Regions from separate parts of the Sulfitobacter sp. 1A15258 genome, predicted to be linked through region 2. Evidence: riboswitches for the same ligand, from Rfam matches in the RefSeq annotation. Region 2 holds a riboswitch; the other holds the start of a gene.

Region 1 (14,440 bases), on a different contig from region 2:
CTTGACCGAGAGCCGCACCTTGATGCTGTCCCCGGCCGAGACAGGCTCAAGAAAGCGCAGGTTGTCGAGGCCGGTGTTGGCCAGCACCGGACCGGGGTCGGGCTGCACGAAAAGCCCTGCGGCAAAGCTGAGCAGGAGGTAGCCATGCGCCACGCGCCCCGGGAAGAAGGGGTTCGCCTTGGCGGCCGCGTCATCCATGTGGGCATAGAAGGTATCGCCGGTGAAATGGGCGAAGGTCTCGATATCCTCGAGCGTGACCTCGCGGGTGGGCGAATGGAAGGTCTCGCCCAGATCGAGCTCGGTAAAGCGGCGGGTGAAGGGATGTGCGCGGTCGGTGATCTCCTCGGCCCCTGGCACCCATTGCTTGCCGATGGCGGTGAGGATGTCGGGGCTGCCCTGCACGGCGGTGCGCTGCATGTAATGCATCACGCCGCGCACGCCGCCCAACTCCTCGCCGCCGCCTGCGCGGCCCGGGCCGCCATGCACCATATGCGGCAGCGGAGAGCCGTGGCCGGTGGCCTCAGCCATAGATTTACGATTGTTAAAGTAGAGCCGCCCGTGGAAGGCCGCGGAGCCCATCGTCAACTCGCGCGCGACTTCGCCGTCGTTGGTGATGATCGACGCCACCAGAGAGCCTTGGCCGCGGTTGAGAAGCTGTGTGGCGTGTGCGAGATCGCGGTAGGGCATGAGGGTGGAGACGGGGCCGAAAGCCTCGGTGTCATGCACCCGCTCGGCGGCATCGGGATCGGCGCAGTGGAACAGCATCGGCGGCAGGAAGGCGCCCTTGTCGCGGTCCGCGCCCTTCACGGTGAAGTTGTCGGGGTCGCCGAAAACGCGCTCGGCTTCGGCGCTCAGCAGCACGACCTTCTCCAACACGTCGCGTTTCTGACTGCCCGAGACCAGTGCGCCCATGCGCGTGTCCTCGGCCCGCGGATCGCCGATGGTGGTCTTGGAAAGGCGCTCGGACAGGGCCGAGATCACCGCGTCGACCTGCGCCTGCGGCACCATAATGCGGCGAATGGCGGTGCATTTCTGCCCCGCCTTGGCGGTCATCTCGCGCTGCACTTCCTTGACGAAGAGGTCGAACTCCGGCGTGCCCGGCGCCGCATCGGGGCCGAGCACGGAGGCGTTGAGGCTGTCCTGCTCGGAGGTGAAGCGCACGGAGTTTTCCATGAGCTTCGGATTGCCGCGCAGCTTCAGCGCGGTGTCGGCGGAGCCGGTGAAGGCCACGGCATCCTGACAGCCGAGCAGGTCGAGCATATCGCCCAAGCCGCCGCTCACGAATTGCAAAGCACCCTTCGGCAGCAGTCCACTGTCCAGCATCAGCCGCACGCAATGCTCGGTGACATAGCAGGTGGCGGTGGCCGGTTTCACGATCGCTGGCACGCCGGCGAGCAGCGTCGGCGCAAGTTTCTCCAACATCCCCCAGACCGGGAAGTTGAAGGCGTTGATATGCACTGCGACGCCCTGCAGCGGGGTGCAGATATGCCGCCCCATGAACTGCCCCTCGCGGCCCAGTTGCTCGGGCGCGCCGTCGAGGTAGACATGGGCGTCCGGCATCTCGCGCCGGCCCTTGGAAGCGAAGACCAGCATGGTGCCGATGCCGCCGTCGACGTCGATCTTGTGGTCCGAGAGCGTGGCTCCGGTGTCGTAGCTGAGGTCATAAAGCGCCTGTTTGTGCTCCATCAGGTGCAGCGCCAGCGCCTTCAGCATGCGCGCGCGGTCGTGGAAGGTCATGGCGCGCAGGGCGGGGCCGCCGTGTTCGCGGGCGAAGCCCAGCATGGCGCCCGCGTCCAGCGCGTCGTTCCCGGCCTGCGCGATCACCTCGCCGGTAATGGCGCTGGCGATGTTGCGGGCGCCGGCCCCGGGGGCCAGCCATTCGCCGGCGGCGTAACTGTGAATATCGCGCATGTCGGCTCCTTCAGTGGGTGTCGTAGTCGATGGTGAGTTTGTCGCTCAGCGGGTAGGACTGGCAGGTCAGCACGTAGCCGCGTTCGACTTCGTAATCCTCCAGCGCGTGGTTCGAGATCATCTCGACCTCGCCTTCCAGCACCTTGCCCATGCAGGTCGAACAGACCCCGGCCTTGCAGGAGAACGGCGCCTCCTGCCCGTTTTCCAGCGCCGCTTCGAGGACCGACTGGCCCTTCTGCATGGTGAAGCTGCGCCGCGCGCCGTCGATGATGACGGTGATCTCGGTGCCCTTCTGGCCTTCGCTGCGCTTGGCCATTTCCTGCTTCGCCAAACGGCCCTGCTGGCTTTCGCTGAAGAGTTCGAACTTGATCTGTTCCTCGCCCAGACCGTTGGTCTTCAGCGCCTCGGCGATGGCCAGCATCATCGGCTCCGGCCCGCAGATGAAGGCAGTGTCGATGGTGTCGATCTGAATCCAGTGCTTGAACAGCGCGTTGCATTTGTCCTGGTCGACGCGGCCCTCGAAAAGCTCCATGTCCTGACCGGATTCGAGGATATGGATCACCGTCAGGCGGCCCATGTAGCGGTTCTTAAGGTCTTCGAGTTCCTCGCGGAACATGATCGTGTTCACCGCGCGGTTGGCATAGACCAGCGTGAAGGTGGACTTCGGCTCGCGTTTCAGCACCGTCTTCAGGATCGACAGCACCGGGGTGATGCCCGAGCCGCCCGCGAAGCCGAGGTAGTTCTTGGCGACCTCCGGTTCGATCCGGGTGAAGAACTTGCCCTGCGGCGGCATGGCGTGCAGCACGTCGCCGACCTTGAGCTCGGTATTGGCATAGGTCGAGAAGGCCCCGCCATCGACGCGCTTGATCCCGACCTTCAACTCGCCATCGTCCAGCCCTGCACAGATCGAGTAGTTGCGGCGCAGCTCGGTGCCGTCGAAATCCTGTTTGAAGGTCAGGTACTGGCCTTGTGTGAAGGCGAAGGCGTCGGGGTCTTCCGGCTTCAGCGTCAGCACCACGGCATCGCGGATGGTGTGGTGGATGTCGGTGACGGTGAGGGGGTGGAACTGGCTCATCGGGGCCTCAGATACATTTGAAATAGTCAAAGGGTTCACGGCAGTCCAAGCACCGCCATTGCGCCTTGCAGGGGGTCGAGCCGAACTGGCTGATCCGCTGCACCGCTTTCGATTGGCAGTGCGGGCAGTGCTGCGGCCCGCCGGCGGGGCGCGGCGGCGCGATGCCGTAGGCTTCGAGCTTGGCGCGGCCGGTGTCACTCATCCAGTCGGTGGTCCAAGGCGGGGAGAGCTGGCGTTTCAGCTCCAGCTTCTCGATCCCGTGGCCGTGCAGCGCCGTCTCGATGTCGAGGTTGATGATGCTGGTAGCCGGGCAGCCCGAATAGGTCGGTGTGATGGTGACGACCAGCGTGTCGCCGTGCCATGCCACATCGCGGATGATGCCCAGATCGGTGAGGGAGATCGCCGGGATCTCGGGGTCCGGGATCCCGGAGAGCCACGCCCAGACCGTCTCGACCGACGGCCTTTCGCCGCGGGCGGGGCCGCGCGAGGGGGACCCGCGCACCACCCCCGGCACCGGCGCGGGGGCGGGCCGGCTGTGGGGGGCGGGTTTCACCATGTGGCGTCCGGGTAGGCGCGTTGCAGCCACTGCATCTGGGTCAGCATATGGCCCAGATGCTCGCTGTGCCGCGCGCCGGTCTTCCCGCCCCTATGGGCAAAGTCATCCTCGGGCTTGGTGAGTGTCGCCGCCGCCAAGGTGTCGCCGACCAGTTGGTCATAGCTTTTGCGCATGCTCGCCGGATCGGGGGCGATACCGGCTTCGGCCATGGCGGCGTCGACATCATCGCCAATGAACATTTCGCCCACATAGGGCCAAAGCAGGTCGAGCGCCGCCTGCATCCGGCGGTGGCTTTCCTCGGTCCCGTCACCAAGGCCGATCACCGTGTCGGAGGACCGCTCCAAATGATATGTCACCTCTTTCGCCGATTTTTCGGCGATGGCGGCGATTTCTTTATCGGTGGAGTCGATCAGCGCGGTGAGCTGCGCCAAATGCCATGCGTCGAACAGGAACTGCCGCATCATGGTCTGGCCGAAATCGCCGTTGGGCTGTTCCACCAGCAGAACATTGCGGAAGTCCCAGACATCGCGGTGAAAGGCGAGCTTGTCGGCGTCGCGGCCTGCGCCCTCGACCTCGCCCGCCAGACCCAGCCACAACTGGGTCTGCCCGATCAGGTCGAGCGCCACGTTGGCCAGCGCGATGTCCTCTTCCAGCACCGGCGCCACGCCGCACCATTCCGAGACGCGGTGGCCAAGCACCAGCGCGTTGTCGCCCATCCGGCAGAGGAATTCGAACTTGGGATCGGTGCCGCTCACATCGCCCCCACTTCGTCGGGAATGTCGTAGAAGGTGGGGTGACGATAGACCTTGTCGTTGGCTGGCTCGTAAAGCGCGCCTTTCTCCTCGGGGGACGAAGCGGCGATGGCGCTGGCCTCGACCGCCCAGATGCTCACACCTTCGTTGCGGCGGGTATAGACGTCGCGGGCGTTCTTGATCGCCATTTCCGCATCCGCCGCGTGTAGGCTGCCGACATGGCGGTGGCTCAGCCCGTGCTGGCCGCGGATGAAGATTTCCCATAGGGGCCATTCGGTGGGCCGCGCTTCGCCGTGGGGGGCGGCTTCGGTGCCTTTGTATTCGCTGGATTCAGGGCTGCTCATGTCGCTTACTCCGCTGCCATTTGTCTGCTGCGCTTTTTCTCGGCGTGGGCCAAAAGCCCCTCGCGCACCCAGCGGCCTTCGTCCCAAGCCTTGTTGCGCGCCGCCAGCCGTTCGGTGTTGCAGGGGCCATTGCCCTTGAGCACCTGAAAGAACTCTTCCCAATCCGGCTCGGCAAAGTCGTAATGGCCGGTCTCTTCGTTGAACTTCAGTGTCTCGTCGGGAATCGTCAGGCCAAGGTACTCGGCCTGCGGCACCGTCTCGTCGACGAACTTCTGACGCAGCTCGTCATTGGTGTTCATCTTGATCTTCCACGCCATCGACTGCGCGGAATGGACCGAGTCCTTGTCCGAGGGGCCGAACATCATCAGCGCCGGGAACCAGAAGCGGTTAAGCGCGTCCTGCGCCATCTTGCGCTGGGCGGGCGTGCCATTGGCCATCTTCATCATGATGTCGAAGCCCTGGCGCTGGTGGAAGCTCTCTTCCTTGCAGATGCGGACCATGGCGCGGGCGTAGGGCCCATAGGAGGTGCGCTGCAGCGGCACCTGATTCATGATCGCGGCACCATCGACGAGCCAGCCCACGGCGCCCATGTCGGCCCATGTCAGCGTGGGATAGTTGAAGATCGAGGAGTACTTCATCTTGCCCGACAGAAGGTCACGGGTCATCTGGTCACGGGTGACGCCGAGCGTTTCCGCCGCGCAATAGAGGTAGAGGCCATGGCCCGCCTCATCCTGCACCTTGGCCAAAAGGATCGCCTTACGCTCGAGTGTTGGCGCGCGGGTGATCCAGTTGCCTTCCGGCAACTGGCCCACGATCTCGGAATGCGCATGCTGTCCGATCTGGCGGATCAGGTTCTTGCGATAGCCGTCGGGCATCCAGTCCTTGGGCTCGATCTTGCCGCCCGCGTCGATGCGTTCCTGAAAGGCGCGCTCGTCGGGGTCCATCTCGTCGAGGGATTTGATGCCCTTGCCGGTGGATTTGATCATCTGTGCATACATCGGTCCGTTCCTTTCGAGGAAAGAAGTGTCAGCCTGCGTTTTCGAGGATCAGGGCAACGCCCTGACCCACGCCCACACACATGGTACATAGCGCGTATTTGCCGCCCGTCCGCTTTAGCTGCAGCGCCGCCGTCATCACCAGACGCGCGCCGGACATGCCCAGAGGGTGGCCGATGGCGATGGCACCGCCGTTGGCATTTACATGGGGCGCATCGTCCAGCACGCCAAGCGCGCGCAGGGTGGCGAGGCCTTGGCTCGCGAAGGCTTCGTTAAGCTCGATCACGTCCATCTGCTCAATCGTGAGGCCCGCGCGGTCCAGCACCTTGCGCACCGCCGGGATCGGGCCGATGCCCATGACGCGCGGCTCGACGCCCGCCGCGGACATGGCCACAACGCGGGCGATGGGGGCAAGGCCGTGGTCCTTCACGCCGGCCTCGGAGGCGAGCAGCATCGCCGCGGCACCGTCGTTCACGCCCGAGGCATTGCCGGCGGTCACGGTCAGGTCGGCGCCGTTGATGCCGCGCAGCTTGCCCAGTTTCTCCAGCGTGGTGCCAGGGCGGGGGTGTTCGTCGCTGTCGACGACCACGTCATCACCCTTGCGCTGCGGAATGGTGACCGGGGCGATTTCCTCGGCGAAGAGGCCTTTCTCGGCCGCGGCGGCATAGCGTTCTTGGCTGCGTGCGGCGAAGGCGTCTTGGTCTTCACGCGACACGTCATAATCGGCGGCGACGTTGTCGGCGGTCTCGGGCATGGAATCCACGCCGAACTGGGCCTTCATCTTGGGGTTCACGAAGCGCCAGCCGATGGTGGTGTCATAGACGGCGTTGCTGCGCGAAAAGGCGGTTTCGGCCTTGGGCATTACGAATGGCGCGCGCGACATGCTCTCAATCCCGCCCGCGATGGCAAGGTCCATGTCGCCCGCGCGGATCGCCCGGGCGGCAGCACCCACGGCGTCCATCCCGCTCGCGCAGAGACGGTTGATCGTCGCACCCGGCACGTCGACCGGCAGGCCAGCCAATAGCGACGCCATGCGCGCCACGTTGCGGTTGTCTTCGCCCGCCTGATTGGCGCAGCCCATGACCACGTCATCGACGCGCGCCCAATCGACGGAAGGGTTCCGCTCCATCAGCGCCTTCAACGGCACGGCGGCCAGATCATCGGCGCGAACCGAAGAGAGGGCGCCGCCGTAACGGCCAATGGGGGTGCGCTGCGCGTCGCAGATGAATGCCTGCATGGGGGTCTCCTGTTGTTGCACCGCAATCTACACATCGGGGCGATTCGGTTCAATCAAAATGTTACGGAATGAAAATAGGGTACGGATTTTGGTAACACGTCATCGCGCTGTCACCAAAGCTTTGCCAAAGAGTCACGCCGCTGTCGGCCATCTGTCACGCATCGGGGGTTCTGTGCCGCCATCGCCACCCTCAGAGGAAGCTCACGATGACCAAACTGATCCGCCCGACCCGTCGCGCTGTGCTGGCGGGCTCCACCGCCTTTGCCGCAAGCCTTGCCATGCCCAGCCTCAGCCGTGCGGCCTCGCGCCCGGTGTTTACCCATGGGGTGCAATCGGGCGATGTCGACACGCAGTCCGGTATGATCTGGACCCGCACCGACCGCCCGGCGCGGGTGCAGGTCGAAATCTCCACCACCGAAAGCTTTGCCAACGCACGCCAGCTTGCGCCGATGAACGCGCTGCCGAACCACGATCTGGCGGTGAAACGTCTGGTCGAAGGGCTGCCCTCGGATCAGGATATCTTTTACCGCTTCACCGCCGCCGATCTGAGCGACATCAACGCCACCTCCGAGCCGATCATCGGCCAGTTCCGCACCGCGCCCACCGCGCGCCGCGACGTGCGCTTTGCTTGGTCCGGTGACACCGCCGGTCAGGGCTGGGGCATCGACGATGAGGGCATGCGCACCTATGCGACCATGGCCAAACACCGCCCCGACTTCTTCCTGCATTCCGGTGACACCATCTATGCCGATGGCCCGCTTGAGGATGAGGTGCAGCTTGACGATGGCACGATGTGGAAGAACACCACCATCATCGACGAGAAGCGCAAGGTGGCTGAGACGCTGGACGAATACCGCGGTCAGTGGAAATACAACCTGATGGACGACCATGTGCGTGAGATGAACGCTCATGTGCCGACCTTCATGCAGTGGGACGACCATGAAGTCGTGAACAACTGGTCCTCCTCGCGCAGCCTGATGGAAGACGACCGCTATAGCGAGAAGTCGATCCATGTCCTCGCCGCTCGTGCTTCGCAGGCCTTCCATGAGATGACCCCGCTGCGCATCACTCCTGCCGAGCCGGGCCGGGTCTATCGCAAGATCAACTACGGTCCGATGCTGGATGTCTTCTTCCTCGACCTGCGCAGCTACCGGGGGCCGAACAGCGAGAACATGCAGACCGAGATGTCGCAGGCCACCGATATCCTCGGGGCCGAGCAGATGGCATGGCTCAAGCGGGAGCTGACCAATTCGGCGGCCACATGGAAGGTCATCGCCTGCGACATGCCCATCGGTCTGGTCGTCGGCGGCGGGGCCGAGGCGGTTGCCAATGGTGACAATGGTGCCGCCAAGGGGCGCGAGCAAGAGATCGCGGGGCTGCTGCGTTTCATCAAAACCGCGCAGGTCGACAACGTGGTCTGGTTCACGGCGGATGTGCATTACACCGCCGCGCATTACTACAACCCCGACAAAGCGCAGTTTCAGGACTTTGACCCGTTCTGGGAGTTTGTCTCGGGCCCGCTGCACGCCGGCACCTTTGGCCCGAACGAATTGGACGGCACCTTTGGCCCTGAGTTGAAATACGTCAAAGCCCCCGAAGAAGGTCAGGTGAACCTGCCGCCCTCCGCCGGTCTGCAATTCTTTGGGTTGGTCGATATCGACGCCAAGACCCAGCAGATGAAAGTGCGCCTGATGGACCGCGCCGATACCGAGCTCTACTCGGTGACGCTCGACCCCAAGGGGGCGGCGATCTAAGCGCCCTCTGCATGGCACAGTGAGAGGATCGCCCGGAACCGGGCGATCCTTTTCGTTTCAGTAGTCGACGCCGCGCTGGGCTTTGATGCCCGCTTTGAACGGGTGTTTGACCTCGGACATCTCGGTCACCAGATCGGCATAGTCGCAAAGCTCGGGCCGGGCGTCGCGGCCTGTCAGCACCACGGCTGTGCGCTTGTCGCGGGCGTCGAGCCCGGCGATCACATCTTCGATCTTGAGGTATTCATAGCGGATGGCGATGTTGATCTCATCCATCACCACAAGGTCATACTCTCCGCTCGCCATCATTTCGCGCGCCTTGCCGAATGCGGCCTCGGCGGCGGCGATGTCGCGGTTGCGGTCTTGGGTGTCCCAAGTGAAGCCTTCGCCCATCGTGTGCCATGTCACCTCGTCCAGCCGTTCAAAGAACAGCCGCTCGCCGGTTTTCCATTTGCCCTTGATGAACTGCACCACACCGACGCGCTGTTTCCAGCCAAGCGCGCGCACCACCACGCCGAAAGCGGAAGAGGATTTGCCCTTGCCCGGGCCGGTATGGACCAGCACCAGACCCTTGTCCGGATCTTGCAACTCGGCCACCTTGGCGCGCTGTTCGGCCTGACGCTGCTGCATCTTTTCCTTGTGATCTTTCGGATCCGCGTCGCTCATCGGTCATCTCCTCTATCCGGTTTCGGGGCACCATAGGCAGAGGTAGGGCCGGGCGAAAGCCCGCAATGAATTACGCCTTGGGATCGGTGACAGACCGCGCTTTGCCGCGCTCCATCCCCAATTGCCGCTCGCGCCAGATCACCAGCGCACCCGCGCTGATCACCAGCGCCGCGCCCGCCAGCATCATCATCGTGGGCAGTTCGGCAAAGAAGACATAGCCCAGCAAAATGGCGAAAAGCATCGAGGTATAGTCATAGGGCGCCAGCATCGAGGCCGAGCCGAAGCGATAGGCCGAGGTAATCAGGATTTGCGCCACCCCGCCGATCAACCCGGCGAGGACCAGCAGGCCAAAGGTTTGCAGATCGGGGATGACCCAGCCGAAGGGCAGGGTGCAGAGCGCCAGCAAGGAGGCGGTGCAAGAGAAGTAGAAGACGATCGCGGCGGTGTCTTCGTTCTGCACCAATTGACGAATGTGGATCTGCACGAGGCTGCGCACCATCGTCGCCATCAGGATCAGCAACGCGCCGATGGTGGCTGTCTGCTCCATCGTTCCGATGCTGGTGAAGCGCGGCCAGAGGATGATCATCACCCCCACCAACCCAATCGCCACAGCACTCACGCGGATCAGCCGGATTTTCTCGCCCAGCAACACGGCAGCGAGGATGACGGTGAAAATCGGTGTGGCAAAGCCGATGGCCGTGACCTCGGGCAGGGGCAGCAGGCCGAGGCCGGTAAAGGTCAGCCCCATCGCCGTGGTGCCGAAGAGCCCGCGCCAGACATGGCCCATCGGGTTTTGCGTCTTTAGCCCGCTTTTCAGTTTGCCGCGCTGCGCGAGCCAGATCAGGATCACCGGAATGGCAAAGAAGGACCGGAAGAAGACCGACTCCCCGGCGGGGACCTCGTCGGCCAGCGATTTGATGATCGCGGACATGCAGGTGAAAAGCAGGATCGCCGTGATTTTCAGTCCGACACCAAGGGCGGGGCGGGCGGAGAAATCATCGACTTTCATGCTTTGATCCTCACGCCTCGGGGCCAATTATGCCGCGGTTCTGGCCAATCTGTCCGCGATGCAGCAGCAGGTGATCCAGCAGCACGCAGGCCATCATCGCCTCGCCCACCGGCACCGCGCGGATGCCGACGCAAGGATCGTGGCGGCCCTTGGTGATGATCTCGGTCTCTTCACCCTGTTTGGTGATGGTGCGCCGCGTGGTCAGGATGCTGGAGGTTGGCTTCACCGCGAAACGCAGCACCACATCCTGCCCGGTGCTGATCCCGCCCAAGATGCCGCCGGCGTGGTTCGAGGAATATTCCGGCCCATCGGGCCCCATGGTGATCTCATCGGCGTTCAATTCGCCCGTCAGCATCGCCGCCGACATGCCCTCGCCGATCTCCACGCCTTTGACGGCATTGATGCTCATCATCGCGGCGGCCAGATCGGTGTCGAGCTTGCCATAGACCGGCGCGCCGAGGCCCGCCGGCACGCCGCGCGCCGTCACCTCGATGATCGCGCCGACGCTGCTGCCCGATTTGCGCAGCCCGTCGAGGTAGTCGGCCCAGTCCGCCGCTGCCTTGGCATCCGGCACCCAAAAGGGGTTTTGGTCGATCTGGTCCCAGTCAAAGGCATCGCGGTCGATCTTATGCGGCCCCATCTGCACCATGTAGCCGGTGATCTGAAGCTCCGGCACCAGCGCCTTGATCGCCTCACGCGCCAGACCGCCCGCCGCCACCCGCGCAGCGGTCTCCCGGGCCGAGGAACGGCCACCCCCGCGATAGTCGCGGATGCCGTATTTTTGGAAATAGGTGATGTCGGCGTGGCCGGGGCGGAACTTGTCCTTGATGTCGCCGTAGTCTTTCGAGCGTTGATCGGTGTTCTCGATCATCAACTGCACCGGCGTGCCGGTGGTGACGCCCTCAAAGGTGCCCGACAGAATCCGCACTTCATCCGCTTCGCGCCGCTGCGTGGTGTATTTGTTCTGGCCCGGTTTGCGCTTGTCGAGCCACTGTTGAATCATGCCCTCGTCAATCGGCACGCCGGGGGGGCAGCCGTCGATGGTCGCCCCAAGGGCGGGCCCGTGGCTCTCGCCCCATGTGGTGACCCGGTAAAGATGGCCAAAGCTGTTGATCGACATGGGCGGACCTCCTGTTGTCAAACCCTTAGCCGGGGCAGCGCCTTGCCTCAAGGGGATTTGCCTTGCCAATTGTGCAGGTCCGATCTACCCCTGACGCTACCTCGGGGGGCCTTTGGGCTGAGATGTGCATGTTGTGCGGACCCGTTGAACCTGAACCGGTTAACACCGGCGGAGGGAAGGTCAGGACAGACATCCACCTTTTACCTTTCGCCGCAAAAGGAGGATGCGATGAAGTATCTTACACTTGCTGCGGGCGTCATGGGCGCATCGGCCGCATGGGCCGAGACGCCTGAACTGACGGTCTATACCTACGACAGTTTCGTCACCGAATGGGGGCCGGGCCCCGCCATCGAAGAGGGGTTCGAGGCGCAGTGCGGCTGCGATCTGAAATTCGTCGGTATGGGCGATGGTGCGGCACTTCTGGCGCGGCTCAAGCTTGAGGGCGCACGGTCGGACGCGGATATTGTGCTGGGGCTGGACACCAGCCTCGTCGCCGCCGCGAAAGAGACCGATCTGTTCGCGCCGAGCGGTTTGCAGGCCGACTATGACCTGCCGATCACTTGGGAAGACGAAGTTTTCGTGCCCTATGACTGGGGCTACTTCGCCTTTGTCCACGGCACCGATCTGGACGCGCCCGGTAATTTCAAAACGCTGGCCGAGAGCGATCTGAAAATCGTGATCCAAGACCCGCGCTCTTCGACGCCCGGTTTGGGGCTGCTGATGTGGGTCAAAGCGGCCTATGGCGATAAGGCGCCCGAGGTTTGGACGGGACTGGCCGATAACGTCGTGACCGTGACAAAGGGTTGGTCCGAAGCCTATGGCCTCTTCCTTGAAGGCGAGGCCGACATGGTGCTGAGCTACACCACCTCTCCGGCCTATCACCTGATCGCGGAGGAGGACGACAGCAAGACCGCAGCGCTGTTCGACGAGGGCCATTACATGCAGATCGAAGTGGCGGGGAAGCTTGCCGGGTCGGATCAGCCGGAACTGGCGGATCGGTTCTTGCAATACCTCGTATCCGATGCCGCGCAATCGGTGCTGCCGACGACCAACTGGATGTATCCCGCCGTGACGCCCGAAAGCGGTCTGCCCGCAGGGTTCGAAGGCATGATCCAGCCCGGCAAGGCGCTGTTGGTGCCGAACGGCGAGGTCCCCGCGCTGCGTGAGGAGGCTTTGGACGAATGGCTGACCGCGCTGTCGCGTTAAGCGGCAAAACGGGGCTTTTCGCCGCCGCGCTGGTCGCGGGGCTGATCCTTGCCGCTTTGGTCGCCGTCTTCGCGGCGGCCGATGTGGGCGCGGGGCTCGGCCCGGCGGATTGGGCGGCGGCGCGGTTTACCGCGACACAGGCGGTTTGGTCGGCGGTGCTTTCGGTGCTGCTGGCCGTGCCGGTGGCGCGGGCGCTGGCGCGGCGCCGGTTTTGGGGGCGCGGCGCGCTGATCACGCTGCTGGGCGCGCCCTTCATTCTGCCGGTGATCGTGGCGGTGCTGGGGCTGCTGACGGTCTTTGGCCGCTCGGGCGTGCTCAACCAATTTGGCGCGGCTCTTGGCCTGCCGCCGGTGTCGATCTACGGGCTGCATGGTGTGGTACTGGCGCATGTCTTCTTTAACCTGCCGCTGGCGACGCGGCTTTTGCTGCAAGGTTGGCAGAGCATCCCTTCTGAGCGGTTTCGGCTCGCGGGGCAGCTTCAGATGACGCCGCGGGCGCTGTTTCTGGCGCTGGAATGGCCGATGCTGCGGCAGGTGCTGCCCGGCGTGGCGGCGCTGATTTTCGTGATTTGCCTGACCAGTTTTGCCGTGGCCCTGACGCTGGGCGGTGGGCCGCGGGCGACGACGATTGAATTGGCGATCTATCAGGCCTTTCGGTTTGACTTTGATCTGGGGCGCGCCGCGCTGTTGTCCGTGGTGCAGCTTGTTCTGGCTGGCGCAGCGGCGGTGGCAGCGCTTTGGCTGATCCCGCCGATCAGCTTGGGCGGCGGGTTGGACCGCCCCCTGCGCCGCTGGGATGCGCGGGGCGGCGCGCAGCGGGTGTTGGACGGGCTGGTGATCGCGCTCGCCGCGCTGTTCTTGCTGCTGCCGCTGGGGGCCGTGGTTCTGCGCGGGCTGGCGGGGGTCGCGGAACTGCCTGCCTCGGTCTGGCAGGCCACCGGTAATAGCATTCTGGTGGCGGGGTTGAGCGTGGCGGTGCTGGCCCTGCTGGCGCTGCCGATGGCAGGCTGGATCGCCACCCGGCGGCGCGGCGGGGTGGAGGCGATTGGCCTGATGGGGCTTGCGGCCTCTCCGCTGATGATTGGCACGGGGTGGTTCATCTTGATCAACCCTGTGCTGGACCCGGCACGGCTGAGCCTGCCGGTTACCGCCCTGGTCAACGCGCTGATGGCGCTGCCTTTCGTGCTGCGCATTCTGGTGCCGCGCCTGCGCGAGACCTTGCAGGATTATGGCCCCCTGACCCAAACCCTCGGCATGACGGGTTGGGCGCTGTGGCGGCTGCTGGTCCTGCCGCGTCTGCGCCCGCAACTGGGCTTTGCCGCAGGGCTGACGGGGGCGCTCTCGGTGGGGGATCTCGGCGTGATCGCGCTTTTCGCCGATCAGGAACGTGCGACGCTGCCTTTGCAGATGTATCGTCTCATGGGCGCCTACCGGATGGAGGCCGCGGCGGGCGCAGCGCTGCTTTTGCTGGTCTTGGCGCTGGCGGTGTTTTTCATCTGCGACAAATGGGGGCGCTGGCATGCTGACGCTTGAAGACATGCGCATTGAGCGGGGCGAGTTCTCCCTCGTGGCCGATATGACACTGGCGCAGGGGCGCAACTACGCGGTGATCGGCCCCTCCGGGTCGGGCAAGTCGACCCTGCTGGCGGCAATCTGTGGGTTCGTGCCGGTGGCGGCGGGGCGGTTGTTGCGGGAGGGGGAGGAGATCACGGATCAACATCCCGGCCAGCGCGGCATGACGATGCTGTTTCAGGACAACAACCTATTCCCGCATCTCACCGTGCGGCAGAACGTCGGCCTTGGCCTGCGCCCCGATTTG
Region 2 (14,440 bases):
GCAGGGACAAGTCTTACTCCGGCAAACGCCCGCCGCGCTTCGCCCCCGCGGGCCAGTCGACGCAGATGATCATCGGCGCGGATGGGTCGAACGACGCCACCGTGCTGGGGCAATCGACGCGGCTCTATTCTAGCTACAAGCTGAAGCGGGTCTATTACTCTGCCTTCTCGCCCATTCCCGACAGTTCCGCGAAACTGCCGCTGATCCGCCCGCCCCTGCAACGCGAACACCGGCTCTATCAGGCCGACTGGCTGCTGCGGTTCTACGATTTTCAGCTGGACGAGATCACCTCCGTCACCCGCGACGGCAATCTTGATCTTGAGGTTGACCCGAAGCTCGCCTGGGCGCTGGTGCACCGCGAACACTTCCCCCTCGACGTCAACCGCGCCAGCCGCGAGATGCTGCTGCGGGTGCCGGGGTTCGGGGTGAAGACCGTCAACCGCATCCTCGCCGCCCGTCGCCATCGCGCCCTGCGCTACGAAGACCTGACCCGCATGGGCGCCTCGATGAAAAAGGCCCGCGCCTTTGTCACCGCGGGGGGCTGGACGCCCGGCGGCCTTACCGACAGCGCCGACCTGCGCGCGCGCTTCGCGCCGCCGCCTGAGCAATTGACCCTGTTCTGATGCACCGCGTCTCCCTGCCCCCCATCGGCACCGCCAAGGCATGGCGCGAGGCGGCGCGCGGTTTTCTGGCCGCGGGCGTTCCGCCCGAGCAGATCCTCTGGGGCGACCATGCCGCCGCCCCAGACCTGTTTGGCGGGGAAGCCGCGCCGACGGCCAAGGGCCGCGTCGCGGTGCCGCGCAGCTTCGTGTCGATGGCCGAGACCGCCGTCTGGCACAGCGACCCGGAACGTTTCGCGCGGCTTTATGCCTTCCTCTGGCGCGTGAAGGACGCGCCGCATCTGATGTCGGACCGCGGCGATGCCGACCTCGCCGTGCTGCGCGGGATGGAGAAGAACGTCCGCCGCTGCCAGCACAAGATGAAGGCGTTTGTCCGCTTCCGCGAGATCGGTGATCCAAACGCCCCGCGCCGCAGCTTCGCCGCGTGGTTCGAGCCCACGCATCACACGGTGGAGCCGACGGCGGATTTCTTCGTGCGGCGGTTTTCCGACATGGACTGGCGCATCCTGACGCCCGATGTCTCGGCGATCTTCGAGGGCGGCAAGCTCAGTTTTCAGGAAGGCCACGCCAAGCCTGACCTGCCCGAGGACGCGGGCGAGCAGCTTTGGATCACTTACTTCCAGAACATCTTCAATCCCGCCCGCCTGATGGTGAAGGCGATGCAATCGGAGATGCCCAAGAAATACTGGAAGAACATGCCCGAGGCCGCCTTCATCCCCCAGATGATCGCCGAGGCCCCGGCCCGCGCGCGTGCCATGGCCGAAGCCGCACCGACCCTGCCGCCCGCGCGCATGGACCGGGTGCAGGCGCAGCTTTCGGCTTTTGAGTCCGCTTGGGACGGCCCGGCCGAAGAGCTTCCGTCCGCGATCCGCGCCTGCACCCGCTGCCCGCTTCATTGTCACGCCACGCAGGCCGTGCCGGGCGAAGGGCCGGTGCATGCCGATCTTATGGTCGTGGGCGAACAGCCCGGCGATCAGGAAGACCTCGCGGGCCGCCCCTTCGTCGGGCCGGCGGGGCAGATGTTCGACCGCATCGCCGGTGAGGCCGGCCTCGACCGAGACGCCGCCTTCGTCACCAATGCGGTCAAACATTTCAAGTTCACCGCCCGCGGCAAACGCCGCATTCACCAGCGCCCCGAGACGCCGGAGATCGACCAGTGCCGCTGGTGGATAAACGCCGAGGTGGCGCAGGTGCAGCCGAAGCTCATCCTCGCCATGGGCGCTACGGCGGCGCAGAGTCTCACCGGCAAGGGCACGGGTATCCTGAAACGCCGCGGCACGATCGAGGCGGGGCCGGAGGGCATTCCGGTGCTGATCACCCTGCACCCCTCCTACCTCTTGCGCGTCCCCGATCCCCGGGTGCGCGAGGAGGCCGAGGCGCAGTTTCGCTCGGACCTCGCGATGGCAGCACGGATGATGGCCGAGGCGGCTTAATCCTCGGGGTCAATGACCTGAAGGGCGCCGTCGGGCAGCGGACGTTGCAGCCTTGGCAGGTCGGCGGTCTCTGCGCTCAACCAGCTCTGCACCTCGCCCGGTGTGGTCAGGATCACCGGCATCGCCTTGGGATGCACGGCCGCGACCTCGGCATTGGGCTCGGTGGTCAGGAAGCCATAGAGGTTGTCGGTGGTCTCCCCGTCCTTCAGTTTTCGCACGGAGGTCCATTGCGTCCAGACCCCGGCGAAGAAGGCCAGCGGGCGGTCCTCGCCAAGCGCGAACCAGATCGGGCGCGAACGCTCCCCGGGGCGGTTCAGCGGCTCGGAAAAGGCGGTGAATGGGACGACGCAGCGATGCTCCCGCACCAGCCAGCGCCGCCAATGCGGTGAGGCGATGTTGCGGATGTTGGTGACGCCGCGGTCGGTCTTCTTGCCCTTAAGCGCAAAGGCCGGGGACGGCATGCCCCACCGCATCATCTCCAGCACCGGGCCGGTGTCGCCGTGGCGCACTACCGGGGCGGGATAATCGGGGTAGATGCCGGGCATGGGCGGCAGATTGCCTGCATTGTCCTCGATCCCGTCGAACCAGCCGCGGATCGCGTCCTGCCCCTTGGTGAGGGAATATAAATTGCACATTTTCGCCTCCTGTCGCGCCCTGCGTCCAGTAGATGCGGTTTTTCCGCGCCCCGGCAAGGGCTTCGCGGGGGGCGGTTCAAAATTTTGACAGGGCCGCAGTTCATCGTTTATGAATAGAACAAAATGTGAACATATGGAGTCGTGCATGACAACCGATTCTACATATGGGCAGGTCCTTACCCTGCCGCGGCGACGGCCGTCGACACCGCCCGAACCGGGGGTTCTGGCCACGCATGCGCCGCTGACGGATGTCTTTCCGGGGGCCTTCGCCAGTGCTTCGGCGAGTGGCTTCGTGCTGTCGCTGCTGCCGCGCGGCAAGGGGCCGGTGCTTTGGGTTCAGGACTTCCTGTCGCGGCGCGAGAACGGCGCGCCCTATACCCCCAGCCTTGCGGCTTTCGGACTGGAGCAGCCGGTGCTTCTGGTCAGTGCCAGCCATCCGCGCGACGTGCTTTGGACGATGGAGGAAGGCGCGGCCTGCGCCGGTCTTTCCGCCGTGGTGGGCGAGGTGCATGGCGGGCCGGAGGTGCTGGATTTCACCGCCACCAAACGGCTGTCGCTCCGGGCCGAGGCCTCGGGCGTGCCGCTCTACCTCATCCGCAGTGGCGACCCCGGGGGCCTGAGCGCGGCGCGGATGCGCTGGCGCATCGCCTCCCTGCCCGCGCAGGCGCATCCCGACGATCCGCAGGCCCCGGGCGCGGCCCGCTGGGATCTGGAGCTGTTTCGCGCCCGCGGCCATGCGCCCGGCCGCTGGGTGGCCGACCATGAGCCCGACAAACGCCACAGCCCCCGCGCCGCGGATCGTCTCCGTCTGGTTCCCCGATCTGACGATGGAGCGCTGGCGCCGGGTGATCAGCCAATACCGCAGCGTTCCGGGGGATGAGGTGCCGGTGGTCCTGTCGCGCGACGGGACGCATGAGCCGGTGGTCCATGGGCTGAGCACCGCTGCCCGCGCCCGGGGTATCGAGACGGGCGCGCGGGTGGTCGACGTGCAGGCGATCCACCCCGATCTGCATGTCGAGCCTGCCGATCTGGACGGCGATATCGCCCTGATCAAGCGGCTGGTGCATTGGGCGCGGCGCTGGTGCCCCTGGACCGCGCGGGACGTCGATCACGGGCTGCTGCTCGATGTGACCGGCTGCACGCATCTTTTCGGCGGCGAGGCGGCGATGCTGCGCGACATCCGCAGCCGTTTTGCCCTGCAGGGGCTGACCGCGCGCTGCGCCATGGCCCCCACCCCCGGTGCCGCGCAGGCGCTGGCGCGTTTCGGCTCGGGCGCGCATATCTGCACCGCCGAGGATGTGAGCGCCGCCCTCGCCCCCCTGCCCGTCGCCGCCCTGCGGCTGGATGCGCAGACCACGCGGCTGCTGGACCGGCTTGGCCTCAAGACCATCGGCGCGCTGAGCGATCTGCCCCGCGCCGCACTGATGCGCCGCTTTGCCAGCCTGAAACCTACGCACAACCCGCTGATCCTGCTCGACAAAGCGCTCGGCAAGGCCGCCGATCCGCTCAAAGCCCCGCCCGACCACCGTCACTTCATGGCCCGCAGCCGCCTGCCCGAACCGGTGCTCGACCCCGCCCCGCATCTGCCCGCGCTGGTCGAAGACCTCTGCGCGCAACTGGCCCGGGCGGAACTGGGCGCGCGGCGGCTGCGGCTGACCGTCTACCGCATCGACGGCGACTGGCGCGGCCTCGACACCGCCACCGCCCGCGCCAGCCGGGACGCCGCCCATCTGCGCCGGCTCTTCGACGGCAAGCTCGAGAACATCGACAGCGGCTTTGGCTTTGACCTCATGACGCTGGAGGCGCTGGCGAGCGAGCCGCTGCCGCTGATGCAGGACCACCTCGACGGCAAACGCGACCCCTCGGCGGATGTGGCCGGGCTTTTGGACCGTCTGGTCGCCAAGCTGGGGCCCGAAAAGGTGAGCTGGCCGCAGTGGCGCGAGACCCACAAGCCCGAGGCGGTCGAAGAACGCGTCGAGGCACTTCAAGCCACCCCCACAGCCGCCCCCGCGCTGCTGCGCGAACGCCCGCTGCGCCTGCTGACCCCGCCCGAGGAGGTGCGCGTGATCTACGCCGTGCCCGAAGGCCCGCCCTCGCAGTTCAACTGGCGCCGCGTCACCTACAAGACCACCCGCCACGCCGGGCCCGAACGCATCGCCCCCGAATGGTGGCGCGACCGCCCCGGCACCCGGCTGCGCGATTACTATAAAGTGGAGGTCGCGGGCGGCCAGCGCTTCTGGCTCTACCGCGAGGGCGTGATCCACGACGGTCGCGGGGCCGAACCGCGCTGGTTCCTGCACGGGCTCTTCGCCTGATGCCCGAGCAAGAGGGACATAAGCGCCGCACGTTGGGCGAAGACGGCTTCAGCCCGCCACCCCGTGCGGACTACGTGGAGTTCGGGCTGGCGAGTTGCTTTTCCTTCCTCCGCGCCGCCTCGGACGCCGTCGATCTGGTCGAAACGGCGCATCACCACGGCTACGACAGTCTCGGCATCGCGGACCACAACACCCTCGCGGGCGTGGTGCGGCTGCATGTGGAGGCCGAGAAGGCCCATATTCGCCCCCTGATCGGCGCGCGGCTGGTGCTGCTCTGCGGCACCGAACTGCTGGCCTACCCGCAGGACCGTGCCGCCTATGCGCGGCTCTCGACGCTGCTGTCGGCGGGCAAGATGCAATCGGTGGACGGCGAATGGCAGCAAAAGGGCGAGACCCATCTGACGCTTGAGATGCTGGCGCAACAGGCCGAAGGGCTGCACCTGATCGTCATGCCGCCCGAGAACCTCGACGTCTTTGCCGCCGGCCTGCCGCGCTTGGTCAAGGCGCTGCCGGAGATGCGGCATCTGGGGGCGAGTCACCTTTACCGGGGCGATGATCGCGCCCGGATCAACCGGCTGGATGCGCTGGCCCGCGCCCATGGCCTTAGGATCATGGCGACCAACGACGTGCTCTACCACGCGCGCCACCGGCGGCCCTTGCAAGACGTGATGGTGGCGATCCGCGAAGGCGTGATCGTGCCCAAGGCGGGCTACCTTCTGGCCGCGAATGCCGAGCGGCATCTGAAATCGCCTGAGGCGATGATGCGCCTCTTCGCCGACTGGCCCCATGCCATCGCCGAGACGCGGCGGCTGGCGGACCGCATCGCGTTCCGTCTCACCGATCTGGCCTATGAATACCCGCATGAGATCGTCCCCGAGGGGAGCAGCCCGATGGAGGAACTGGCGCGCCTCACATGGGAGGGTGCCGCGCGGCGCTACCCCGACGGCGTGCCAGAGGCGGTGAAAAAGACCATCGAGAAGGAATTCGCCCTGATCGAAACCAAGGAAATCGCCCGCTATTTCTTGACCATCTACGACATCGTCCGCTTCGCCCGCGAGGAAGCGCAGCCGCCGATCCTCTGCCAAGGGCGCGGCTCGGCGGCCAATTCCGCTGTCTGCTTCTGCCTCGGCATCACCTCGGTCGACCCCGCCGTACACAACCTGCTGTTTGAGCGTTTCCTCTCTGAGGAACGCGACGAACCGCCCGACATTGACGTGGATTTCGAGCATGAGCGCCGCGAGGAAGTCATCCAATACATGTACGGCAAATACGGCCGCCACCGCGCCGGGCTCTGCGCCACGGTGATCCACTACCGCCCGCGCTCGGCCATTCGCGAGGTCGGCAAGGCGATGGGGCTTTCGGAAGACGTGACCTCGAAACTCGCCGGCACCGTCTGGGGCAGTTTCGAGGGCGAGATGGACGACGCCCGCGCCCGCGAAGCAGGCCTGGACCTTTCAGACCCCTACCTGCGTATGGTGCTGAAACTCGCCTCCCAGATGATCGGCATGCCACGGCACCTGAGCCAGCACGTCGGCGGTTTCATCCTGACCGAACGCCCCCTGACCGAGATCGTGCCCATCGGCAATGGTGCCATGCCCGAGCGCAGTTTCATCGAATGGGACAAGGACGACATCGACGCGTTGCAGATCTTCAAGGTCGATATCCTCGCCCTTGGCATGCTGACCTGCATCGCCAAATGCTTCGACCTGATCGAGGCGCATTACGACCGCCCGCTGGAACTGGCCACGGTGCCGGTCGAGGATCACGAGGACGACGCCACCGGTCGGCCCACCTACGACATGCTCTGCCGGGGCGACAGCCTTGGAGTCTTTCAAGTCGAAAGCCGCGCGCAGATGGCGATGCTGCCGAAACTGCGGCCGCGCGTCTTCTACGATCTGGTGATCGAGGTCGCCATCGTCCGCCCCGGCCCCATTCAAGGCGACATGGTGCACCCCTACCTGCGCCGCCGTCAGGGGCTGGAAAGCGTCGTCTACCCCGCCCCCGGCCCGGCCTATCCGCAGGATGAACTCTTTAGCATCCTCAGCCGGACCCTGGGCGTGCCGATCTTTCAGGAACAGGCGATGAAAATCTCCATCGACGCGGCGCGGTTCTCCCCCGCCGAGGCCAACGAGCTGCGCAAGGCCATGGCCACCTTCCGCTCGCGCGGGACGATCGAGAAGCTGCAGGACAAGATGGTGGGCCGCATGACCAAGCGCGGCTACGACCCGGTCTTTGCGCAGCGCTGCTTCGACCAGATCAAGGGCTTTGGTGAATATGGCTTTCCCGAAAGCCATGCCGCGAGTTTCGCCAAGCTGGTCTATGTCTCCTCATGGATGAAATGCCACTACCCGGCGGCCTTTGCCTGCGCCCTGCTGAACTCGCAACCGATGGGGTTCTACGCGCCCGCCCAGATCGTGCGCGATGCGCGCGAGCATGATGTCGAAGTGCGCCCCGTGGACGTGAACCTCTCGGACTGGAACTGCACGCTGGAGCCTTGCGGCGACGGTTTTGCTTTGCGGCTGGGGCTGCGCATGGTGGACGGACTGCAGGAGAAAGCGGGCGCGCGAATCATGGACCGGCGCGAGACGCCTTACGTGGATGTCGAAGACCTCAAGACCCGCGCGGGGCTGGACGCCAAGGCGATCCGGCAGTTGGCCGCCGCCGACACGATGCGCAGCATGGGGATCGACCGGCGCCAAGCGCTCTGGCAGGCGCAGGGGCTGCGCGACGCGCCGGCCTTGCCGATCTTCGACCATGCCGAGGCCTCGGCCCGCGGCCCCGAACCGGAGGTGCATTTGCCAGCGATGCCGAAGGCCGAGCAGGTGGTGGCCGATTATCAGACGCTGCGCCTGTCGCTGAAGGCGCATCCGATGTCCTTCTACCGCGCCAGCCTCGCCGCACAGGGGTTTTCCTCTGCGCGGGACCTCTCGCGCATGGGCCACGGGCGGCGGGTGAAGCTCGCCGGGCTGGTGCTGGTGCGGCAAAAACCCGGCAGCGCCAAGGGCGTCTGTTTCATCACGCTGGAAGATGAATGCGGCGTCGCCAACCTCGTGATCTGGCCAAACATGTTCAAGCTCTACCGCCCCACGATCATGTCGTCGCGGCTTCTGGTCGTGGAGGGGCGCGTGCAGACCGACGGGCGGGTGATCCACGTGGTGGCCGAGCGGCTTGAGAACCGCTCTGACCGGCTGGCGGCGCTGTCGGAGGCACCGATGCCCGGCATCACCACGCGGGGCGATCACCCGACCCATCCGCTGCCCGGTCAGGTGGCCATGCACGGCCACCCGCGCGATGCCAAGGTGATCCCCAAATCGCGGGATTTTCATTAACGAATCCTCATGCAATGCATGAGGTACACACCGTAACTACATGATATAAAAAGCAAACCAATAAATAACCGATCCCCTGTTGACCCTATGAACGCCCCTCGCTAGCCTGCCGGAAATCCGTTGGGGTGCCGCAAGGCTGAGAGGTGAAAACCGACCCATCGAACCTGATCCGGGTCGTACCGGCGTAGGGAACGGAAGCAAGCATCAGCCCCATCTGGGCGGTCGTTTACCCCGTATCTCCATGCCCTCGGCCCATCTAACAAATGGGGGGCCGAATGGCGTTTCAAGCACTGACGATTGCGGGCTCCGACAGCGGCGGCGGGGCGGGGATTCAAGCCGATCTCAAGACCTTTAGCGCGCTTGGCGTCTATGGGGCCAGCGTGCTCACCGCCGTGACCGCGCAGAACACCCGCGCCGTCACCGCAGTCGCCATGATCGCGCCTGCGATGATCCGCGCGCAGATGGCGGCGGTCTTTGACGATCTGGCCATCGGCGCGGTCAAGATTGGCATGTTGGGCGACCCGGCCACGATCTCCGCCGTGGCCGAGGGGCTGGCAGACTGCGCCGCGCCCGTTGTGCTCGACCCGGTGATGGTGGCGAAATCCGGCGATGCGCTGCTCTCTGCCGAAGCGGTCAAAACCCTGCGCGACCGGATGCTGCCCCGCGCCCATGTGCTGACGCCGAACCTGCCCGAGGCCGCGCGGCTGCTGGACACAGAAGAAGCCACCGACGAGGCCACCATGCTGGCGCAGGGCCGCGCGCTGCTGTCGCTCGGCCCCCGCGCGGTGCTGATGAAGGGCGGCCATGGCAAGGGCGAGACCTGCGTCGATCTGCTGATTTCCGAGGCCGACACCCTGCGCCTTTCCGCGCCCCGCCAGCAGACGGCGAACACCCATGGCACCGGCTGCACGCTCTCTGCCGCCATTGCCGCCGGTCTGGCGCGGGGCCTGCCTCTGCCGGGGGCGGTGGAAGCTGCCCATAGCTATCTGCAACGCGCCATTGCCGCGGCGGACGCCCTCAACATCGGCCATGGCCACGGGCCGGTCCATCATTTTCACGGCGTTTGGCCCCATGAGTGATGTCACCATCATCGGCGCGGGCGTGGCAGGGCTCTGGGCCGCGCGGGCCTGTCTAGCGCAGGGGCTGCGGCCCCGGCTCGTCGACCGCAAAGGCCCGCCCGGGCCGCACGGCTGTTCGTGGTGGGCGGGCGGCATGCTCGCGCCCTTCTGCGAAGGGGCGCTGAGCGAGCCTGCGGTGGTGACCCATGGGCGGCGTGCCGCGGCGCTATGGGGGGAGATCACGGAAGTCACCCATCGGGGCACGCTGGTCCTCGCCCCCGAGCGGGACCGCGCGGAATTGCAGCGTTTCGCCGCCCGCACCGAAGGCCACAGCGACTGCGACGCCGAAGCCATCGCGGCCTGTGAGCCGGACCTCGCCGGGCGCCATCGCCGCGGGTTGTTCTTTGCCGAGGAAGCGCATCTGAACCCGCGCCAAGCGCTGCAAGACCTGACCCATGCGCTGGCCGCCGAGGGCGTGACGGTTGAGACCACGGCCCTCACCCCTTCGGAGGTCACAGGCCCGGTGATCGACTGCCGCGGCATGGTGGCCCGCGACGCTCTGCCCGGTTTGCGTGCCGTGCGCGGCGAGATGATCCTGCTGCGCGCCCCTGATGTCACCCTCACCCGCCCGATCCGCCTGCTGCACCCGCGCCACCCGCTTTACGTCGTGCCGCGCGGGCAAGGCATCTACATGCTGGGCGCGACCCAGATCGAAAGCGCCAGCCGCAGCGGCATGACCGCCCGCTCGGCGCTGGAACTGCTCTCAGCCGCCTATGCGCTCGACCCGCGCTTTGCCGAGGGCGAGATCATCGAGATGGGCGCCGACCTGCGCCCGGCCTTTGCCGACAACCTGCCCGGCATCGTGCAGCGCGGGGCGGTGCTGCATCTGAACGGATTGTTCCGGCACGGCTTTCTCATGGCACCTGCTCTGGCGGAACAGGCGGCAGAATTTCTAGCAACAGCGACAACGGGGGATTTATTCCGTGAAGATTGAAGTGAACGGCGAGGCGCGTGAGGTCGCGGCCTCCCAGCTTGACGCGGCATTGGCAGAGCTCGGCTGGGGCGCGGCGAAAGTCGCCACGGCGCTCAACGGCAGCTTCGTCCCCGCAGGCGCGCGGGGCGAGACCATGCTGAGCGACGGCGACCGGCTCGAAGTGCTCAGCGCCATGCAGGGGGGCTGAGCGATGCGCGATTTCTACGGCACCACCCTGCCCCTGCCGCTGATGCTAGGCACCGCGCGCTACCCCTCGCCCGCGGTGATGGAGGCCGCCTTTCGCCAAAGCGCCGCGCCGGTCGCCACGGTTTCGCTGCGCCGCGAGCAAGGCGCGGGACAGGCGTTTTGGGACATGGTGCGCGGGCTGGGCGTGCATCTGCTGCCCAATACTGCCGGTTGCCATTCCGCGCGGGAGGCGATCACCACGGCGCAGATGGCGCGGGAGTATTTCGGGACCAATTGGATCAAGCTGGAGGTGATCGGCCATGCCGACACCTTGCAGCCTGACCCCTTCGGGCTGGTCGAGGCCGCCGAGGCGCTTTGTGCCGATGGCTTCGAGGTCTTTCCCTATACCACCGAGGACCAAGTGCTAGCCGCGCGGCTGATCGATGCCGGCTGCCGGGTGCTGATGCCTTGGGGCGCGCCGATTGGCTCGGGGCTGGGGCTGAACAACCTGCATGGGCTGCGCAGTCTGCGGGCGGCCTTTCCCGATGTGGCCATGGTGATCGACGCGGGCCTCGGCCTGCCCAGCCATGCGGCGCAGGCGTTGGAGATGGGGTTCGACGCGGTGCTCTTGAACACCGCTGTGGCCGAGGCAGAAGACCCCGCCGCCATGGCCGAAGCCTTTGCGCTGGCCTGCCGCGCGGGCGCGCTTGCCGCCGCTTCCGGCCCCATGGGCCAGCGCGACATGGCCGTACCCTCCACCCCCGTCATCGGAAAGGCTTGGCTATGAGCTTGCCGCGTTTCTACCCCGTCTTCGATAGTGCCGCATGGGTCGCCCGGGCCGTGCCCTTGGGCGTGAAGCTGGTGCAACTGCGCATCAAGGACGCGCCCGAAGAGGTGCTGCGCGCCGAGATCACCACCGCGCTCAACCTCTGCCGCCAGCACGGCGCGCTGCTGGTCGTGAATGACCACTGGCAACTGGCGATTGAACTGGGGGCCGATTGGCTGCATCTGGGGCAAGAGGATTTGGACAGTGCCGACATCCCCGCGATCCGCGCCGCCGGGCTGAAGCTGGGCCTGTCGACCCATGACCATGCCGAGCTTGACCGCGCGCTGGCCCTCGCCCCCGATTACATCGCCCTCGGCCCCGTCTATCCGACCATTCTGAAAAAGATGAAATGGACCGAACAGGGCCTCAACCGGCTGACGGAATGGAAGGCGCGGATCGGGGATATCCCGCTTTGCGCCATTGGCGGCATGTCTGTCGCCCGCGCGCCGGGGGCCTTTGCCGCCGGGGCCGATACGGTGGCGGCGGTCACGGACATCACATTGAACGCAGACCCCGAGGCACGGATGCGCGAATGGCTTGAGGTGACGGCATGAGCCGCTACGCCCGCCAGACCGTTCTGCCGCAGGTCGGTGCCGAGGGGCAAGCGCGGCTCACGGCGGCGCATGTGCTGGTCGTCGGGGCCGGAGCGCTGGCGGTGCCTGTGCTGCAATATCTCGTCGGGGCCGGTGTCGGGCGGATCACATTGGTCGACGGCGATCAGGTGGCCTTGAGCAATCTGCACCGCCAACCGCTCTACCGGATGGGTGATATCGGCAGGCCCAAGGTCCGTGCCGCCGCCGAGGCGATGGCGGCGCTGAACCCCGAGGTGACGATTGTGCCTCAAGCCGAATGGCTCACCCCCGCCAATGCGCCCGCTCTGCTCGCGGGCTGCGATATCGCGCTCGACTGCGCAGACACTTTCGCCGCCAGCCTGACCCTGTCGGACGAAGCCCGCGCGCAGGGCAAACCGCTGATTTCAGCCTCGGCCCTTGGGCTGTCGGGCTATGTCGGTGGTTTCTGCGGGGGTGCTCCCTCGCTCCGCGCTGTTTTCCCTGACCTGCCGCAGACCGCAGCGACATGTGACACGGCGGGTGTTTTGGGGCCCGTGGTGGGGATGATCGGCGCGGCGCAGGCGCAGATGGCGCTCTCGGTGCTGCTGGGTCTCACGCCCTCCCCGCTGGGGCAACTCTTGATCTGGGACGCCGCGCAATGGCGCATGTCGGGCTTTCGTTTTGACAGCGCGCCCGAGCCTGCGCGCGCCGCGGGTTTCATCGCCGAAAGCCAGATCACCCCGCGCGATATGGTTATCGACCTGCGCGCCGAGGCGCCCGCGCCTTTCTCAGCCCAAGCGCGCCATGTCCCGCCCGAGGCGCTGCCGGACTTGCCGTTGCCAGCCGATGCACCCCGCATCGTGCTTGCCTGCTGCACCGGCCTGCGCGCGCATCACGCGGCCAACACCCTCCGCGCACGCTGGCCGGGCGAGATCGCCCTGATCGCACTGCCCGATGCCTGACCTTTTCCCCGAACAAACAATCTATTGGAGCCATTCCGTGAAAAACATACTCGCACCCCTTGCCCTTACGCTGATCGCCGCCCCCGCCGTGGCCCAAGACAAGATGACCGTCATGCTCGACTGGTTCGTGAACCCCGATCACGGGCCGATCATTCTGGCGCAGGAAAAGGGCTATTTCACCGATGCGGGGCTGGAAGTCGAACTCGTCTCCCCCGCCGACCCGAATGAACCTCCGCGCATGGTGGCGGCGGGCCGTGTCGATCTGGCGGTGTCCTATCAGCCGGAACTACATCTCGCCCAGCGCGAGGGGTTGGACCTGCGCCGCGTGGGCACGCTGGTTGAGACACCGCTTACCTGCCTTGTCGTGCGCGCCGATGGGCCGGTGCAGGAGATGGCGGACCTCAAGGGTCGGAAAGTAGGTTTCGCCGTGGCGGGCGTGCAAGAGATGCTGCTGGACGCGATGCTGAGCCACAATGGCGTAGCCCCTGCGGAGGTGGAGCAGATCAACATCGGTTGGTCGATCTCGCCCGCGCTGATGTCGGGCCAAGTCGACGGGGTGATCGGCGCGTTCCGCAATTTCGAGCTGAACCAGATGCAGATCGAAGGCCATGAGGGCCGTTGCTTTTACCCCGAAGCCGAGGGCGTGCCCGCTTATGATGAGCTGATCTACGTCGCCCATGCCGAAGAGATGGACCGCGACATGATCGCCCGCTTCCTGCGTGCCACCGAACGGGCCGCAGCCGATATCGTGAATGATCCGGCGGCCAGCGGAGAGGTCTTCTTTGCCTCCGACGCCGAGCTGCGCAACGAGCTGAACACCCGCGCATGGGAAGACACATGGCCGCGTTTCGCCACCCGCCCCGCGGCCGTGGACCACGGGCGCTATGACCGGTTCGAGACCTTCATGAAGGAAAGCGGCGTGGTGGAAACCGTGATCCCCGCCGCCGATCTGGTGGTCGACGTCACAGCGCAGGCGAAACCATGACGGCACCCGATTACGGCAAGGCCTTCGCCGCTTGGCGCGATGGTGCCGGAGAGACATGGCGGGCCTATACCCGCCATGACTTTGTCGAACAGCTGGGCAACGGCAGCCTGCCGCAGACCAGCTATTTGCATTACCTGCGGCAGGACTATGTTTTCCTGACCCACTTCGCCCGCGCTTGGGCTCTTGCTGCGGCCAAGGCGGAAACGCTGGATGAAATGGCCGCCGCGAGTGCCACGGTCCATGCGCTCGTGCATGTGGAGATGCCCCTCCATGTAGAGACCTGCGCAGGCCATGGCATCGACCGCACCACGCTCGAGTCCACGGCAGAGGCTCCCGGCAACCTCGCCTATACACGCTATGTTCTGGAAGCGGGCTATTCAGGGGATTTCCTTGACCTGATGGCCGCCCTCGCCCCCTGCGTACTGGGCTATGCTGAGATTGGGTTGACCCTGCGGGGCAATGACGGCCCCTATGCCGATTGGTGCGCGGTCTATGGCGGCGAGGAGTATCAAGCACTGTGCCGCGATGTCGGAGCGCTGATCGACGGGGGGCTAGAGCGGCGTCTGG

The links. A riboswitch is a leader RNA that binds a small molecule or an ion and turns the genes downstream of it on or off. The one in region 2 is predicted to bind thiamine pyrophosphate.
Region 1: linked by a shared signal. The riboswitch ahead of thiB (thiamine ABC transporter substrate binding subunit) and the one ahead of thiD (bifunctional hydroxymethylpyrimidine kinase/phosphomethylpyrimidine kinase) in region 2 are both predicted to bind thiamine pyrophosphate.

Annotation. Positions count from the first base shown of each region.
Region 1 is NZ_JBIFFK010000003.1:185,568-200,007, forward strand. It holds gene paaZ (phenylacetic acid degradation bifunctional protein PaaZ) at 1-1,911, opposite strand, end outside; gene ACGYK9_RS08215 (2Fe-2S iron-sulfur cluster-binding protein) at 1,922-2,986, opposite strand; gene paaD (1,2-phenylacetyl-CoA epoxidase subunit PaaD) at 2,994-3,542, opposite strand; gene paaC (1,2-phenylacetyl-CoA epoxidase subunit PaaC) at 3,536-4,258, opposite strand; gene paaB (1,2-phenylacetyl-CoA epoxidase subunit PaaB) at 4,294-4,638, opposite strand; gene paaA (1,2-phenylacetyl-CoA epoxidase subunit PaaA) at 4,644-5,636, opposite strand; gene pcaF (3-oxoadipyl-CoA thiolase) at 5,665-6,870, opposite strand; gene ACGYK9_RS08245 (alkaline phosphatase) at 7,077-8,624, shown strand; gene cobO (cob(I)yrinic acid a,c-diamide adenosyltransferase) at 8,682-9,287, opposite strand; gene ACGYK9_RS08255 (DMT family transporter) at 9,358-10,296, opposite strand; gene aroC (chorismate synthase) at 10,307-11,416, opposite strand; TPP riboswitch at 11,509-11,610, shown strand; gene thiB (thiamine ABC transporter substrate binding subunit) at 11,645-12,622, shown strand; gene ACGYK9_RS08270 (thiamine/thiamine pyrophosphate ABC transporter permease ThiP) at 12,598-14,154, shown strand; gene ACGYK9_RS08275 (ATP-binding cassette domain-containing protein) at 14,141-14,440, shown strand, end outside.
Region 2 is NZ_JBIFFK010000001.1:684,065-698,504, forward strand. It holds gene ACGYK9_RS03425 (putative DNA modification/repair radical SAM protein) at 1-623, shown strand, start outside; gene ACGYK9_RS03430 (UdgX family uracil-DNA binding protein) at 623-2,053, shown strand; gene ACGYK9_RS03435 (SOS response-associated peptidase) at 2,050-2,688, opposite strand; gene ACGYK9_RS03440 (ImuA family protein) at 2,834-3,568, shown strand; gene ACGYK9_RS03445 (Y-family DNA polymerase) at 3,516-5,003, shown strand; gene ACGYK9_RS03450 (error-prone DNA polymerase) at 5,003-8,332, shown strand; TPP riboswitch at 8,444-8,540, shown strand; gene thiD (bifunctional hydroxymethylpyrimidine kinase/phosphomethylpyrimidine kinase) at 8,608-9,411, shown strand; gene ACGYK9_RS03460 (FAD-dependent oxidoreductase) at 9,404-10,384, shown strand; gene thiS (sulfur carrier protein ThiS) at 10,374-10,571, shown strand; gene ACGYK9_RS03470 (thiazole synthase) at 10,575-11,336, shown strand; gene ACGYK9_RS03475 (thiamine phosphate synthase) at 11,333-11,929, shown strand; gene ACGYK9_RS03480 (ThiF family adenylyltransferase) at 11,926-12,888, shown strand; gene ACGYK9_RS03485 (ABC transporter substrate-binding protein) at 12,926-13,873, shown strand; gene ACGYK9_RS03490 (TenA family protein) at 13,870-14,440, shown strand, end outside.